One region of the Effusibacillus pohliae DSM 22757 genome, then DNA from elsewhere that is predicted to be linked to it. Evidence: riboswitches for the same ligand, from Rfam matches in the RefSeq annotation. Region 1 holds a riboswitch; each other region holds the start of a gene.

Region 1 (4,214 bases):
ACTCCGTGGGGGTATCTTTTTGGGGAACAACGGGTGCCGCATGCCGGTACAGCGGATTGCGAAAGCTAAACAGAGGCGAAGCATTGCATAGATGGAAGGTGATGGAAATGAACCGGAAACCTGAAGATATACGAGTCGTCTGCGGCATGTCCGGCGGCGTCGACTCCTCGGTTACCGCCCTGCTCTTGAAACAGCAGGGGTATGACGTAATCGGCTTGTTCATGAAAAATTGGGACGACACGGACGAGTTTGGCCATTGTACGGCTGAGGAAGATTTTCACGATGTGCGGCGCGTTTGTGAGCATATCGGAATTCCTTATTACACGGTCAATTTCGAAAAAGAATACCGGGAGAAAGTGTTCGAATATTTTTTGGACGAGTACCGCAAAGGTCGGACTCCCAATCCGGACGTGATGTGCAACCGTGAGATCAAGTTCGGCGAATTTTTGGAGAAGGCGTTGGAGCTTGGCGCGGATTATATCGCGACCGGCCATTATGCCCGCATCGCGCACGCGGACGAAGAATACCGGCTGTTGCGCGGGGTCGATCCGAACAAGGATCAGACCTATTTTCTCAACGCTTTGAACCAGTACCAACTGTCGAAGGCGATGTTCCCGATCGGCCACCTCACCAAACAGCAAGTGCGGCAAATCGCGCTGGAAGCCGATCTGCCGACCGCCAGGAAGAAAGACAGCACTGGGATCTGTTTTATCGGCGAGCGGGACTTCCGGGAGTTTTTGCGCCACTACCTGCCGGCGCAACCGGGGGAGATGCGCACCACGTCGGGCGAAGTTGTCGGCCGGCATGAAGGGTTGATGTACTATACGCTCGGGCAACGGCACGGTCTGGGCCTCGGCGGTGCCGGGGAGCCGTGGTTTGTGGTGGATAAGGATGTGAAAAACAATATTCTGTACGTCGAACGGGGGGCCGATCATCCACGGCTGTATTCGAAAGGGCTGTTTGCCATCGATGTCAATTGGATTAGCGGCAAACAGCCGCCGCAGCCGTTCTCATGCATGGCCAAGTTCCGCTATCGCCAGCCGGATCAGGCAGTAACTGTGTATCCGCATCCGGACGGCACATGCGACGTAACTTTTGATCAGCCGCAAAAAGCGGTCACTCCAGGGCAAGCGGTTGTGTTCTACCAAGGCGAAGTGTGCCTGGGCGGCGGCATTATTGACCGGGTCTACCGCGAGCTGCCGGCTGCCTACCAGGCGGTGGCGTCGGCCAAGTGACGTTGAAGGCGAACACGGGAGTGAATGGAAGAACACGGGCGTCCACGGGTGCCCGCTGTTTTTTTTTCGCACCTGCCCGAGGGTTTCCCCATATAGTACAACGAATGATACGTTGGGGGGATTCCATATGGTTTTTCCAAGTCCATGCCACCTGTATCCCTACGGCTGGCCTGTGACAGCCGGGTACCATCCATACCGCTTTTCACCACCGCCTGCCGCTTTGTTGGTTCGACCGGATCAGTGGAAGTATCTGTCACGCCAGGTGGCACCGTTTCAGCACGGCCCGGAGCGAATGGCGGAGCGGCACCCGCACGTCCGGCATGTAGACTGGGCGTCCCGATTTCCGAACGATGTGATTTTGCACGGACCGCGTCGCAATGAAATCGCCCTCACATTTGACGATGGCCCGGACGATGTGTGGACGCCGCGTGTTCTGAGCGTGCTCGCCCATTATGATGTAAAAGCGACTTTTATGTGTGTCGGCAGGCGCATCGCGGACCATCCGCAAGTATTGCGCCGGATTTACAGGGAAGGGCACGTGGTCGGCAACCACAGTTGGAATCATCCGAACCTGACGAAAATCCCGATTTCGCAAGTCGGCGAGCAGGTCGAGCGCACGGCAAACGAAATTCACCGGCTGGTCGGCGTCAGACCGCATCTATTCCGTCCGCCATACGGCGCTCTCAATGAACCGGTGATTCGTGAGATCATCGCCCTGGGCAACAAAATTATTTTGTGGAATGTGGACAGTCTCGACTGGGCAAGGCTGACTGCGGCGCAAGTAACAGCCAACATCCTCGCCCATGCCGGTCCCGGTTCGATCGTGTTGGAACACAGCGCCGGCGGACGCGGGGAAAGCCTGGAGGATACGGTGCGGGCGCTGCCGCGTGTGATCGAGACGCTGCGGGAAGAAGGCTACCGGTTCGTCACTGTCCCCGAATTGCTGGGCATCCCGGCTTATCGTTCGTGAGTGGATCACACCGGCGGGCGGGTGTAAAATTCTGCACACCGCACTGGCTGTCCAAAGGATCAGGCCACGCCGCCCGACATGGCGGAAGGCAGGAAGCGGGACGAGATAGTCTGTCTGCTAGAAATGTGGAGCGACGACGCATCAAAGTGGAATCCGCAGTGGAATTCACAGGGATGCACCTCATGGTGTCAAACGTGAAACAAAAATTTGAAAGAGGCCGCGTGATAGTATCCCCGAGCGCGCCTCTTTTTAACGTTAACGAGCTGGCCGTTTTTCTTCCATAATTTACCGCTTTTTCGCGAGGGATTTTCTTGTTATCGTAGTTGATGCCGAAACTTCAAACCATCGAAGTGCGGGGGACCTATTTTTTACGGAGCGGCGCGGTCGTTCCGTTTGGGGTGAATCGCCGATGGCGTAGGGTTGTATCCTCAATCCGAACCCGACAACTAACTCCGCAGGCGAACAAAAGGAGAGGATAACATGAGTGCAAAAAAGAAACTGGCCGCAATGGCCGCAGGCCTGTCCATCGCCAGTCTGGCGACGCCGGCGTTGGCGAGTACATACGAGGTGAAGCCGGGTGACACGCTGTGGAAAATCTCCCGAACGCATCATGTGTCGCTCGCAGAGCTAACCGCAGCCAATCCAAGCGTGCATCCGCGGAATCTGCAGATCGGACAAGCCATTCGGGTGCCGGATGGAAAGGCGGACGCCGATGGCACATACGTAGTGACCGGCGATGACACGTTCTGGAAAATCTCCCGCAAGCTGCATCTTCCCCTGAAGGATCTGCTGGCGGCGAATCCGGGCGTCGATCCGTTGAATCTGTACCCCGGTGTTGTGCTGCGCCTGCCAAAAACGGGTGTAGCCAGCAAACCGGTTGTGTCCCCGGCTGCCACCAAGCATGCAACAGCGACTGCAGCCGCGACTGCGGGGCAACAGCCGCAAGTGAAAACAGCCTTGGGACAAACGTTGGCCTACAGCCGGGTGATTTCCGGCGTGGCAACCGCTTATACCGCATCTGCGCAGTGCAATGGATCATGGGGAGCGGTCGACTACTTCGGCAATCCGCTGCAGGTGGGTACCGTGGCGGTCGACCCGTCGGTGATTCCGCTCGGTTCCAAGCTGTACATCACCGGTTACTCGTTTTCCGGTCTGCCGTTCGGCGGCATGATCGCCTACGCAAGAGATGTGGGGGGCGCGATCAAAGGGAACCACATCGATATTTTCGTGCCGACATCGGATGAGGAAGCCAGCCAGTTTGGCATGCAAAATGTAAAGATTTATATATTGAAGTAGAAAAAAGCGGATATTTCGCCTCCCTGACGCCGTTCTCTTGGAAGAACGGCGATTTTTTTGGTCAGATGCAGGAGTTTTGCCGATCGGTATGGAATAATTTTCTAGGATACGGGAGGGGATTCGATGAATGACTGGCGTTACGTTTTGTATGCGATCGTGCTGGCGATTGTCGCCTGTTTTACGAGAGAAATCGTCACGTTTGTGATGCTTGGGTTTATTTTGCTCGCATTGGGCAACATCGGAAACACGCTGCGGCAGATTCACCAGGAATTGAAAAGGCAAAACGATTTGCGCGGATGACGGGGTGATCCAGGTTTGGATTGTCGGAAAAGAACTCAATCAAACTTGAACAAAGAAACCCGGACGAAAGAATTCGGTTTTTTTTGCATTGGGTCTCCTGAATGGCACAGGGTGGATTTTTTGTTTGATTTACATTTATTGTAAATCCCCTTTTGGCGATCTTGTGATATGCGGCGCACTGGATTACAATAGTAAAATCAGAGTGAAACAGTCGGAAATTACATCGAGACAAACGGGAGAGAGAACGATGCAGCGGATCGATTTGCGGAGCGATACGGTCACCCTGCCGACGGAGGCGATGCGGAAAGCGATGGCTGAGGCGGAACTGGGTGATGATGTATATGGGGAAGATCCGACCGTCAACCGATTGGAGGAACTGGCGGCGGAGAAACTGGGGAAGGAAGCGGCCCTGT
Region 2 (4,214 bases), on a different contig from region 1:
GACGATCTACCGCTAATCGAACAGGAAATGCAGAAAATCGTCAAGGAAGATCTGCCGATCCGCCGGCAGGAGATCGCCCGCGAAGAAGCGCTCAAAATGTTCGAGGAGCGGGGCGATCGTTTCAAGGTCGAAATCATCAACGACCTGCCGGAAGATGCGGTGATTTCCATTTATACGCAAGGGGAGTTCACCGATCTGTGCACCGGCCCGCACCTGCCGTCGACCGGCTGCATCAAATCGTTCAAGCTGCTTTCGATCGCCGGCGCCTACTGGCGCGGTAACGCGGAAAACGAAATGCTGCAGCGAATCTACGGCACCGCTTGGCCGAAACAGTCGCAGTTGGAAGAATACCTGCAGCGGCTGGAAGAGGCGAAGCGCCGCGACCATCGCCGGATCGGCAAGGAACTGAAGCTGTTTACGCTGTCCAAGGAGGTCGGGCAGGGGCTGCCGCTGTGGCTGCCCAACGGTTCCCGCATCCGGCGGACGATCGAGCGGTACATCGTCGATCTTGAGGAGAGCCTCGGCTACGAACATGTCTACACCCCACACTTGGCGAGTGTGGAGCTGTACAAAATTTCCGGGCACTGGGACCACTACCAGGAAGACATGTACCCGCCGATGAAAATGGACAATGAAGAACTGGTTCTGCGCCCGATGAACTGCCCGCATCACATGATGCTGTACAAAAATGAGCTGCGGAGCTACCGCGATCTCCCGCTGCGGATTGCGGAACTGGGCACCATGCACCGCTACGAGATGTCCGGGACGCTGTCAGGCCTGCAGCGGGTACGGGCGATGACGCTGAACGACGCCCATATTTTCTGCCGGCCCGACCAGATTAAGTCGGAGTTCAAGCGGGTGGTGGAGCTGATCCAGCGGGTCTACAAGGACTTCCGGATTGAGGACTACTGGTTCCGCCTGTCGTACCGCGACCCGAACAACACCGAAAAATACTACCAGGACGACGAAATGTGGGAAAAGGCGCAGTCGATGCTGAAGGAAGCGATGGACGAAATGGGTCTCCCCTATGTGGAAGCGGAAGGGGAAGCGGCGTTCTATGGGCCGAAGTTGGATGTGCAGGTGAAAACGGCGATCGGCAAGGAGGAAACCCTGTCCACCGCGCAAATCGACTTCCTGCTGCCGGAACGATTCAACCTCGAGTACGTCGGCGAAGACGGTAAAATGCACCGTCCGGTTGTGATCCATCGCGGCATTTTGAGTACGATGGAACGGATGACCGCCTATCTCATCGAGGTGTACGAGGGAGCGTTCCCCACCTGGCTGGCGCCCGTGCAGGCGAAGGTGCTGACGATTTCACCGCAGTTTGAGGAATACGGGCAAAAAGTCTATGAATACCTGAAAAGCAGGCGGATCCGCGTCGAATTCGACAACCGGAACGAAAAGATCGGTTACAAGATCCGCGAAGCCCAGATGCAGAAGATCCCCTACATGCTGGTGGTGGGAGCGAAGGAAGCGGAATCCGGCACTGTCTCCGTACGTAAACGCGGGGCGGGTGACCAGGGCGTGCAGAAGGTTGAGGAAGTGGCGGAAGCGATTTTGCGGGAGATTAAGGACCGGAAGTGACCGGCTTACCGGGCGGCGCTTGGCAAATGGGCGCTGCCCGGATTTTTTTGTGTGGTGTTGCAAACCGGAGCTTGGCTGAGAAAAACGGTCATGGCAGGAAAATAACGGATGTAGCAAGCTTTCACATGCAAAAAAAGACAATTGCTGGACTCGCTTCTTGCAGGCGGGAAGAGTATGCTTAGTTCAATAGTCCAGATCAAGGCCTAATCCCGTCGCGGGAACGGAGGACCCGATTGTTTGGGGTTCATCCTGCGCATGCAGGAGGGATGTTGATCCTTGCCATCCTACCCGTCAGCTAACTTCGTCGGCCAAAGCAAGGGGGAGGAAAATTGGCTCTTTTTCTTCGGTGCAACTTTCCCTTTCGGGTTGAACGGGGAAGCATGTGCCGTTTTTTTGTTTTTCCAAAACTGGGCATTCTACTGTTGTACGGTTTGGGGTGGAAAGAGGAGGACTCAGATGAAGCAATCACTTGAGAAGTGGTTGACCCCTGCGCGGATTCTGACTGTCGGCTTTGCAGCCCTGATTCTGGTCGGGGGTGCGCTGCTCAGTCTGCCGATCGCTTCCAACAGCGGAGTCGGTCTTAATTTTTTGGACGCCTTGTTTACGGCCACTTCCGCCACATGCGTGACCGGTCTGGTGGTGGTCGATACGTTGACCCAATTCAATTTGTTCGGACAGCTGGTGATCCTGACCTTGATCCAGGTCGGCGGACTTGGGTTTATGACGGTCGCCACCTTTATCATTATTTACACCGGCAGACGGATTGGATTGAAAGAAAGGTTGGTCATCCAGGAAGCGCTCAACGTCAATTCGATGGAGGGCGTGATCCGGCTGGCCCGCAACATCGTTTTGATCACGGTCGGGATCGAACTGATTTTTGCTGCGATCCTCGCTGTCCGCTTTTCGGTGGAGATGCCGGTCGGTCAGGCGATTTACTATGGAATCTTTCACGCGGTCTCCGCTTTTTGCAATGCGGGGTTTGACCTGTTTGGCGACTTTAAAAGTTTGACTGGTTTCGTGGACGATCCGACGGTCAACCTGGTGATCATGCTCCTGATCATTCTGGGAGGGCTGGGCTTCACAGTGCTGGTCGATCTGTGGAAGGCGCCAAAACCAGCGCGCTTGTCGCTGCACTCGAAACTGGTGCTGACGATGACAAGCGCATTGCTGCTGATCGGTGCAATCGGCTACTTCTTGTTGGAGATGCACAATCCGAAGACGCTCGGGTCGCTCGGTTGGGACGGCAAAATTCTCGCCTCGCTGTTCGCATCCACCACCGCCAGAACGGCCGGGTATGCGACGATCGATTATGGTTCGATCACGGATGCTTCGAAATTGTGGACGATTTTGTTAATGTTTATCGGTGCTTCACCGGGGTCGACGGGGGGCGGTATCAAAACGGTTACGACGATCGTGATTTTGCTGCACGTGTATAGCGTCATCACCGGCAAGGACACCACGTCTGCGTTCCGCAAAAGCATCGATCTGAAAACCATTTACAAATCGTTTGCGATAGCCGTTGTTTCCGCCATCATGTTGCTGGCTGTCACTTTTACCTTGACGATCACGGAGCAGAAAGAATTCATCCGGCTTTTGTTTGAAGCAACGTCCGCGTTTGGCACGGTCGGTTTGTCGACCAATTTGACGCCCGAATTGTCTCATGCCGGCAGAGCGATTCTGATTTTGATGATGTTTGCCGGCCGGGTCGGACCGCTCACCCTGGCGCTGGCCTTGGCCGCCCGCGCACAGGACAAAGCATTGATCAAATACCCGGAAGAAAAATTGTTCGTGGGCTAGGAGGTTTCTTTCATGAAGCAGTATGCGGTGATTGGGATGGGCCGCTTTGGAACGAGCGTGGCGAAAACGCTGTATGAGATGGGATATGAAGTGCTCGGCATCGACACGAATAAAGACCGTATCCAGGATGCGGTGGATTTTGTGACGCATGCGGTCACAGCTGACTCAACCGACGAGAACGCCCTGAAAGCATTGGGAATTCGGAATTTTGACGTGGTGGTGGTGGCGATTGGCGCCGATATCCAGGCTTCGATCATGACCACATTGATTCTGAAAGAGTTGGGCGTTAAAAAAATCGTGGTGAAAGCGCAAAGCGAGCTGCACGGCAAGGTGTTGGAAAAAATCGGCGCCGATCGGGTGGTTTACCCGGAGCGGGACATGGGAGTCCGCGTTGCGCATAACCTGATTTCGCCAAACATCCTGGATTATATCGAACTGTCGCCGGAATACAGCATGGTCGAGATTGTGGCCAACGAAAAGATGGTCGGCAAGACGCTCGCCGAGTCGGATATCCGGCGGAAGTTTGGCTGCACCGTGATGGCGATCAAATCGGGCGATCAGATCAACATTTCGCCGATGGCGCAGGATAGGATCAAACAAGGGGATGTGCTGGTCGTAGTCGGCAAAAACGAAGATTTGCAGGAACTTGAGGAACAGGCGTAGCTGCGCCTGCCTCCGATTGGGCCGGCAGTCGTGGCAGAACTCGGTTCGGTCGGACGCAGGCCAAATGTTGTCTTGTGAAAGAAAGGGGATTGCAGGTGGAACGGATTACATCTTCACGTAACAGTCGTGTTAAAGAATGGGCGGCTTTAAAGCAGAAAAAGTTCAGGGAT
Region 3 (4,214 bases), on a different contig from region 1:
CCGCATCGCTTCCAACACCGCCAATCCAAACCCTTCGCGGCGGGAACTCTGCACATACAGATCAAAACCGGGGAGCAGGCGGGACGCCTCGTCCACCGCTCCCAACCAGCGGATCCGGTCCTGCAGATCGGATGAGAGCTTCTGCAAATCCCGTTTTTGCGGACCGTCGCCGATCACCGCCAGATAGCAGTTATGTCCGCTCTGGACCAGCGTGCGAAAGGCGAGCAGCAGGTCGTCCACCCCTTTTTCCGGGATGAGCCGGGCGATTGTGCCAATCACAACCGCATCCTGCGGAACATTCATCACGGTTCGCGCCTGCCTGCGGGAAAATCGGCCGGCTGCTGGAGGCAGGCCATTGTACACAACGACCACCTTGTCGGCAGTAGAACCGATTTGCCGCCGCACCTGTTCGGCCAACGCGTTAGAGACTGCGATGTATCGATCCGTGCGGGCAGCCAGCCGATTTTCCAAGTTCAAAAACAACGTTTGCAGCAACCGGTTGTCCGGCGCAATAAAATTGTGCAATGTGCAGACCAACCTCGGTTGTCGTTTGGCCAATGCGGCCGCCATCCGCCCGATCAGCGCCGCTTTCGCTCCGTGCATATGCAAAATGTCAACCGGCTGCCGGTCGAGCAGTTGGCGGAGATGCAGCACGCTGCGCAAATCGCTCCACGGGTGCATGCCGTCGCAGAGAGCAAGCGGAATTTTTGCAATTGATGACGGCAATTCGCGATACAGCGGGGACGCGGCCGGGCAGACCACGATTGCCGCAAACTCTCGGGGCGGCAGCCCGCCTGCCAGCCTTTTCACATGCTCCCGTATGCCGCCATCCGCCGGTCGAACCAGATGCATGACGCGAATCGTCACCATATCACCTCACACCGTGTTATGGGATAGGGTGCCCGTTTGCTTGGAAAATGTTTCATATATAAAAAAACAACCCGACAGAAGGTCGGGTCGTCGTGTGCCGCATGGGCGCTGATACCTGTTCAGGTTCTGTTTATTTGAGGATACGAACCTGCACGGTTTGGATGCCGAAGTCGCGCACGGATTGCGCATCCGCGTTGATATAGATGTCGATCCGGTTTCCGCGAATCGCCCCGCCGATGTCTTCAGCTACAGCCATGAAGCCATTGGCCGGTAGATTCGGATGATGGTATCCTGAGACCCAAACGCGGGTACCCAGCGGAATCACTTTCGGATCGACCGCGATCACCCCTTGTCGGACCGGCGTTCCCAGATACGTCTTTCCGCCAAATTGCCCGCTGCTTTCGGTCGGACCGTAAGCGGTCGCTCGCATGGTGAGCGTTTGTCCGGCGGTAACGGCCGGTTTCTGTCCGATGGCGGGGGACTGTTGCGCCTGCACAGCGGCCGGATTGCCGGTATCGCCCTCGCGAACGGTGTTTGCAGCCATCCCGCTGCCACCTTGCGCAGCAGCCGAAGCGCTCCCATTTCCTCCGGTGGCTGATGCACCGTTTGCATATGCCCGGGCAGCAGGTGCGCCGCTGCGGCTAGCCAGCACCGCTGACTGCGCAGCGGTCTCCGGCTCATTTTGTTTGCTTTCCTCTGCGGACTGCAAGGTCGCAGGCGGCTGCGGCTGGGATTGCTGTGCCTCGACAGTTGACTTGCCAGAATCCGCTTTGCCGTGCACTGCCTCCTTGGCCATCCACCCTCCGCCAATCAGAGCCGAAACGATCGCTGCACAGGCGGATGCCTTTTTCAAGGTCAACATCATCGTATGCACTCTCCTTCCAAGCCTCCGAAGTTAGCTGACGGGTTCGGGAGAAGGATCCCGGACGGCAGGCTTGTCGCATGCCGTCATTCACCCCAGAAAATCGGTTCCTCCGTACGCGGCGGGACAGGTGCTGACGCGTTCATCCGGAAACTGGAAGCCCCATCCTGGGCGCCCATGTTCCGAACTGAAACGGACATCCACCTCTGTGCCGGCCGCGATTCGGCTTATTTGTAAGACCCGTCCATTATACCCGGCTTGTGCGGACCGGTCATTAGTGAGTTGCTGGAAATTCGGCAAACGCCGAGTTGATCATCCTTGATCAAAAAAAACACCGTCAGGGTGTGCCCCCAACAGTGGTCAGGAACCGGATCAGGTTTGTTTCACGACCTTCACATATTCAATGTCCGGATCGTCCGGTCCTTGCACCGGCAGCCCCGCTTTCATCAGTTCGCGAATGTAGTTGACGTTTTCCCGAGTGACGATTTCCCCCGGGAGCAAAATCGGAATGCCAGGCGGATACGCCATCACCAGTTCTGCAAACGTGCGGCCGACCGCCTCGTCGAGACGCACCACTTCCGTCAGCGAATAGAACGCCTGCCGCGGCGACATGGCCAATTTTGGCATTTCAGGAAGGTGCACCTGGATCACCTGTTTGCCCGTCCGGTACATGTGTCGTTCCGCGATGCGCCGCAGCGCATGCAGCAGCGCGTCGATATTGTCCCTGGTGTCGCCGAGCGTTACAACGCAAAGAATATTGTACAAATCGGACAACTCCACTTCGATATTGAACTCTTCCCGCAGCATCTGTTCCACATCGTACCCGGTCAGCCCCAGTTTCTTGACGGAAATGGTGAGCTTTAGCGGATCCATATCGTACACGGAAGAGTTATGCAAAATTTCCCGGCCGAAGCAATACAGCCCCTCGATCCTGTTAATTTCGGCGCGGGCGTATTCGGCCAGTTCGATCGCCTGGTCGATCAGTTCCCGCCCGTGAATCGCCAGATGTTTGCGGGCCACGTCAAGCGACGCCAGCAGCAAATACGACGTCGAAGTGGTGGTCAGCATCGACATGATCGCATGCACGTGATCGGGATTGACCAAACCTTCTTTCACGTTGAGCACAGAACTTTGCGTCATCGAGCCACCCAGCTTGTGCACCGAAGTGGCAGCCATGTCCGCGCCCGCTTGCATGGCAGACAAGGGCAATTTTTCGTGAAAATGGATGTGTACGCCATGCGCCTCATCCACAATCACCGGTACGCCTCGTTCATGCGCCAGGTCGACGATCGACTTGAGGTCGCAGGCAACCCCAAAGTAGGTGGGATTGATCAGCAGCACCCCTTTCGCGTCCGGATGCTGGTCGAGCGTGCGGCGAACCGTGTCATACGACACTCCGTGCGCGATTCCGAGATTTTGGTCCAGTTCCGGATGCATAAACACCGGTTCCGCTCCCGCCAAAATGATCGCAGCCGATACGGACTTGTGGACATTGCGCGGCACCAGCAGCTTGTCCCCCGGTCCCACCACCGACATCACCATTGTCATGATCGCGCCCGATGTACCCTGCACCGAGAAAAACGTATAGTCAGCGCCAAACGCTTTGGCCGCCAGTTCCTGCGCTTCCCGGATCATCCCTTTCGGATTGTGCAGGTCATCCAACGGCGCAATATTGATTAAATCGATCGACAGCGCGTTCTCTCCGATAAAATCGCGGAACTCCTTCGCCATCCCGGCCCCTTTTTTATGGCCCGGAATGTGAAACTGGATCGGATTCTTCTGCGCGTGTTCGACAAGCGTGGTGAACAGAGGCGTGCGCTCTTGTTCATTTGCGTTCAATTCAACTTCCCAACCTTTCTCAAAAAACTTGGCATCCGCCAAGCGATTGGCGCAGGGGAATGCCACAGTCGGCAGTTGCACCTGAAAACATACAGCAGTTAGTATAGCAAAAGCTGGTCCATCGCGAAAGTAAAAAAATACAAACCGCCGGCAGCGGTTTGCATCTGCATTAAAAATAACTTCTGGCGCCTATATAATGCGCTGTCCAATAGGGGTTGGACAGGGAGGAAATCGTCACTCCTTTTGACGAACTGGCATGGATGAACGTTCCGTCTCCCAGGTAAATCCCGACATGGGACGGACCCGGTTTGTACGTGCTGAAAAACACCAGATCGCCTGCTTCCAGCTGGCTCTTCGGTACCGGCACGCCTGCATTGAACTGCTCTTCCGACACGCGGGGCAGCGTCAATCCGTTTCGGGCAAATACGTAACCGGTAAATCCGGAGCAATCAAATCCAGTCGGGGACTGTCCACCCCAAACGTACGGAACTCCTATGTACCGTTGGGCCGTTCCCGCAATCCGCGCCTGCAGCAGCCGCTTTTCCAGCGCTCGGAACGTTTGCGGCCCGACGATCCCGTCTACGTCCAAGCCGCTGGCCTGCTGGAAGCGGATCACCGCATCCTTCGTCAGCGGACCATAGTA
Region 4 (4,214 bases), on a different contig from region 1:
ACGTCTGATCGGGAAACACGGCTGTACCGAGAATAACCGCTGTGCCCAACAGCCCGCCGGCAATCGCCAACAGGATCAGTTGCCGCCTGCTGACAAACAGAACGGTCATGCTGAACAAGATTCCGATCAGCACGAGCGCCTGCCCCAGCGCAGGCTGTTTTACTATCAAAACAAGCGGTACTCCCGCAATCAGCAAGACGGTTCCGAACTGTTTCCAGCCAAAAGCGGTTTGCTGCTGTCTGATTTTCGCCATATAATCGGCGATCGTCAGTATCACAAAGATTTTCGCAAACTCGGACGGCTGAAACTGAAAACCGGGCAGCAAAATCCAGCTGTGGGCGCCTTTGACAGCGGGAAACGCGAATACGATAACCAGCAAAAACAGACTGATCCCATATCCGATCCAGGCCACGCGGTTTCGAAACATCTCATAATCGAGTATCGCAAAAAACAGCGTGCCGATATAGGAAACGATCTGCCAGGCGACTTCTTTGACGTACCAATCTTCCATTCCGGGACGGTGGACCGTGGTCGAATAGACGGCGACCGTGCTGATCGCCGAAATCGCGAGCAACACGAGCAGCATCAGAAAATCGAAGTCTTTGATATGCCGTTTCAGCCACTCTCTGCTTACCATTTCAATGCCACCTGTCCTTCAAGTTCCGCATCTACATAATATATCAAACAAATACGGAATAATTGTGGAAAACGCAAAAACAATCGTCTGTACCGGCCGACAGCCGCTCATGGGCAATCATTCGTAACGGACTCCCTGATAAATCACAAATCCAACCGGATGATGTGTGAAATGCAACACCGGATCACCGGGATTGCCAACCGATGGATAGGCATGATTTTTGTCAATGTATTCTCCTTGCAACTCAATCACCTGACCTGCCTGAAGATCTGGAATTGGCCCATTCAACCCCCATGAATCTCCATAACGGATTGAACAAAAAATTTCGTCCTTAACGATTGACGGATCCCCGCCCCGAACGTCAAACACCGCTGTCTGATGAATTAGCAGGTGGTGATGGGCAACCCCTTGCACCCGCACATCTTCTTCGACTGTCTTAATAACTGATTTGATATGAACAATGGGACCGTGGAGGGCTAGGGGGTGTTGATGGTGGCCCAGCCGCTGGTTTGTGATGGTGTGGCCAAAGATCGGATGATGATCAGACATACGGTTCCTCCTATTCATCCATTCTATTTCTAAATATACCACTCTCTCCCCATTTTCCGCACTGACTCGGCACTTGAAACTAAAGAAAATGGATGCTTGGCAACGAAAACACATTATTTTTCGTTAGATTCGGAACAAATCGAACCAAAAATGCCGCTCCCCCCATCGACCGGCCATTGTGCATTTTTAACACTGTTTTATAATAATGCTCATTAACCGGATAATGCCGAATCTGTTTCGACAGAGCGGAGGACCCAATTCTTTTGGGGTGAATCCAATGATCATCATTGGTAAGGTGACAACTCTTCTGCCACCTGAACCCGTCAGCTAACTCCGTAGGCGAAAGCAGAGGAGGCTACAACGGCCTTTCCGGCCGTTTGTTGCATTTTCCAGGCAAATGATTGGCAAACTACTTGGTACCCGTAACATTGGGAAAGGAGAACGTTTAGATGTTCAATCCTCATTGGACTCACCCCCTGCTTGTCCTGAGTGCTGTTTTGGCCATCATTTTTGCGCTTGCCAACTTCAACAGCCTGAAACGGATCTTCATCGGCCGGCCCATGCGCACAAGTGAACTGCATGCCAAACATAACAAACTGTATTGGTTTGTGGCTTTGCTTGTACTGGCCGCCGACCTCTATTCATCCGTCGCATATGGGCCGGAAGCCGGAATGACAGAAGTGGCCATGTTAGGCCCCGCCGCCAAGTGGCTGATTCTGCCTATCACCTTCGCCACCGTGGTACTCCTGATCATACTGATTGTATCCTACATTATGGGTGTCCTGGCGTACCCAAACGGTGGCGGCGCCTATATGATCGCCAGAGACAACTTTAAAACGTCTTGGATTCCCTTGGTTGCATCAGGTTCACTGCTAGTCGATTACATCCTGACCGTAGCGGTTTCCGTATCTGCCGGAGTACAGGCCATTGCGTCCGCTTATCCGGTGGTTGCTCCCCACGCCACCACCCTGTCGGTGATCTGTGTGCTGATCATTCTTTTGGTGAATTTGCGCGGGGTCTCAGAGTCAGCCAGCATATTTGCCTGGCCCACTCTATTGTTTATGATCAGCATGGTTTTCCTGATCCTGACGGGATTCACCGATCAGCTGCAGAAAGGATTTGTGCAACCCTCGACGCCGTCGGTTGGTACTATACCAAAAGGACTCACCACACTTCTTTTATTAAAAGCGTTTAGCGCAGCCTGCTCGTCCTTGACAGGAATTGAGACGATTTCCAACTCGGTTCCCGTTTTTCGAGAACCGGCGGCAAAAAATGCGGTAAAAGCTTACGTGGCGCTGGGACTCATTACCGGCGGAACTCTGTTGGGATTTGCCTACCAGTTGTATGTCAAGGGAATTTCGGTGGATCCTCAAAATACGATGCTGTCCCAATTGGCAGGCGTTTATTTTGGCCACGGTCCCATCTATCAAATCATCATCTGGTTGACATTTATTGTTTTGATTTTGGCAGCCAACTCCACATTTACGGGATTTCCACAACTGGCAGCCCTTGTTGCCAGTGACGGTTTTTTGCCCAGATCGCTGACGATCCGTGGGGATCGCCTGGGTTACTCAAACGGAATGATCATTCTGGCGGCTCTGGCTTCTCTTTTGATATTGGCGTTTCAAGCGGAAACAAACTTGCTGATTCCGCTTTATTCGATTGGCGTATTCGTTTCGTTCACGATCGCCCAAATCGGACTTGTACGCCGCTGGCTAAGAATCAAAGGGCCGTATTGGAAGCTGAAAATGTCGGTAAATGCGGTTGGCGCGGTAACCACGGCACTCGTTTCGATCGTGGTCGCTACCACAAAGTTCACGGATGGCGCCTGGATTGTGATCGTGGTCCTGCCTGCGATCGTTCTCGGATGTCTCGCCATTCGTCGGCACTATGAGCAAGTGGCCGATGAATTGAGAATCGATTATAAGACGATGAAACCGAGATCCCACCACGTTGTGACGATCGTGCTGGTGTCAGGCGTCCACCGAGTCGTGCTGAACACCATATCATTCGCCAAAAGTTTACACACAGACGTGATCGCCTTATATGTGGGGTTTAACGATGAAGATATTGATAAAATGGAGAAAAAATGGGAGGAATGGGGAGCTCCATGTCGCCTGGTGACGCTGAAAAGTGAATACCGGTCACTTCTGAACCCAATCACACGCTTTATTCAACGTGTAGAAACACATGAGGGACGGCCGGATCATGTTCATATCCTGATCCCGCAGTTTATCCCGAGAAAATGGTGGCACTTTATATTGCACAACCAAAGCGCATTGCTGCTTCGGGCATGGTTATTGAGACACAAAGACGTAATTATCACAACCGTCCCATACCATTTGCAAAGGTGAACCCAATTGCGCGGTTCAAACTGCTCCCCGCATCGTCCTCTCTGATGCAACGGCTGGACCCCTTGCTGGCCCAGCCGTTCTATTTGAATCCTGAAAGAAATTCTTGAAAGAACAACCACTCACTCCTGCGCCATGATTTCGATGTCTCGCATTAGGTTCTCTTTGCTATGAGTGCCCTCTTCTACATCGGTGGCATTTCCTGCAAAATGGCCATTAATGACTCTCCGAACCCAATTATTCCGATCTACTTCGACGATAATCGGGTCGGTTGTGAGTATCTTATCTGAATGATTTACCCCTTTCAGAAAGAAACGAGAAGCAATTGTATACGGATTTTCTTTCGGGGAAAGGAACCACCACCCACTAAGATCCGCTTTGAAACCATACTCGCTTACTAAAGCGGGAGTTATATCTTCATTTAGCGGAACAGGAATCAATAAGGCAGCGTTTCCAAAAAGCTCTTTTTCCTTGAGTTTTTCCTGCAAATTGATCATATCTTCAATCGATGAGGGGTCGGATTTAAAGAAATACACCACCCGTACCTTACCGGATAGCTTGAAAAAATCGGTGGATTGGCCATCTTTGTTGACCACTGTAAAATGCGGAGCCACATAATTGACCGGCGGACGAGACCCCGCCCACCAAGCCCAATACCAAATACCGGCAACAACGGC

Evidence for each region. A riboswitch is a leader RNA that binds a small molecule or an ion and turns the genes downstream of it on or off. The one in region 1 is predicted to bind cyclic di-AMP.
Region 2: linked by a shared signal. The riboswitch ahead of C230_RS0104165 (TrkH family potassium uptake protein) and the one ahead of C230_RS0118240 (LysM peptidoglycan-binding domain-containing protein) in region 1 are both predicted to bind cyclic di-AMP.
Region 3: linked by a shared signal. The riboswitch ahead of C230_RS21250 (3D domain-containing protein) and the one ahead of C230_RS0118240 (LysM peptidoglycan-binding domain-containing protein) in region 1 are both predicted to bind cyclic di-AMP.
Region 4: linked by a shared signal. The riboswitch ahead of C230_RS0111765 (APC family permease) and the one ahead of C230_RS0118240 (LysM peptidoglycan-binding domain-containing protein) in region 1 are both predicted to bind cyclic di-AMP.

What each region holds. Positions count from the first base shown of each region.
Region 1 covers NZ_AQXL01000135.1:88,698-92,911, forward strand. The annotation lists gene mnmA (tRNA 2-thiouridine(34) synthase MnmA) at 102-1,235, shown strand; gene C230_RS0118235 (polysaccharide deacetylase family protein) at 1,363-2,205, shown strand; cyclic di-AMP (ydaO/yuaA leader) riboswitch at 2,523-2,681, shown strand; gene C230_RS0118240 (LysM peptidoglycan-binding domain-containing protein) at 2,686-3,501, shown strand; gene C230_RS23060 (hypothetical protein) at 3,625-3,801, shown strand; gene ltaE (low-specificity L-threonine aldolase) at 4,049-4,214, shown strand, end outside.
Region 2 covers NZ_AQXL01000099.1:19,074-23,287, reverse strand. The annotation lists gene thrS (threonine--tRNA ligase) at 1-1,584, shown strand, start outside; cyclic di-AMP (ydaO/yuaA leader) riboswitch at 1,775-1,909, shown strand; gene C230_RS0104165 (TrkH family potassium uptake protein) at 2,041-3,381, shown strand; gene C230_RS0104160 (potassium channel family protein) at 3,394-4,044, shown strand; gene C230_RS0104155 (TrmH family RNA methyltransferase) at 4,140-4,214, shown strand, end outside.
Region 3 covers NZ_AQXL01000108.1:15,547-19,760, forward strand. The annotation lists gene C230_RS0105735 (glycosyltransferase family 4 protein) at 1-867, opposite strand, end outside; gene C230_RS21250 (3D domain-containing protein) at 1,001-1,735, opposite strand; cyclic di-AMP (ydaO/yuaA leader) riboswitch at 1,739-1,866, opposite strand; gene C230_RS0105745 (aminotransferase class I/II-fold pyridoxal phosphate-dependent enzyme) at 2,105-3,571, opposite strand; gene C230_RS0105750 (C40 family peptidase) at 3,741-4,214, opposite strand, start outside.
Region 4 covers NZ_AQXL01000125.1:33,960-38,173, reverse strand. The annotation lists gene rodA (rod shape-determining protein RodA) at 1-637, opposite strand, end outside; gene C230_RS0111770 (hypothetical protein) at 755-1,186, opposite strand; cyclic di-AMP (ydaO/yuaA leader) riboswitch at 1,401-1,542, shown strand; gene C230_RS0111765 (APC family permease) at 1,636-3,540, shown strand; gene C230_RS21420 (hypothetical protein) at 3,660-4,214, opposite strand, start outside.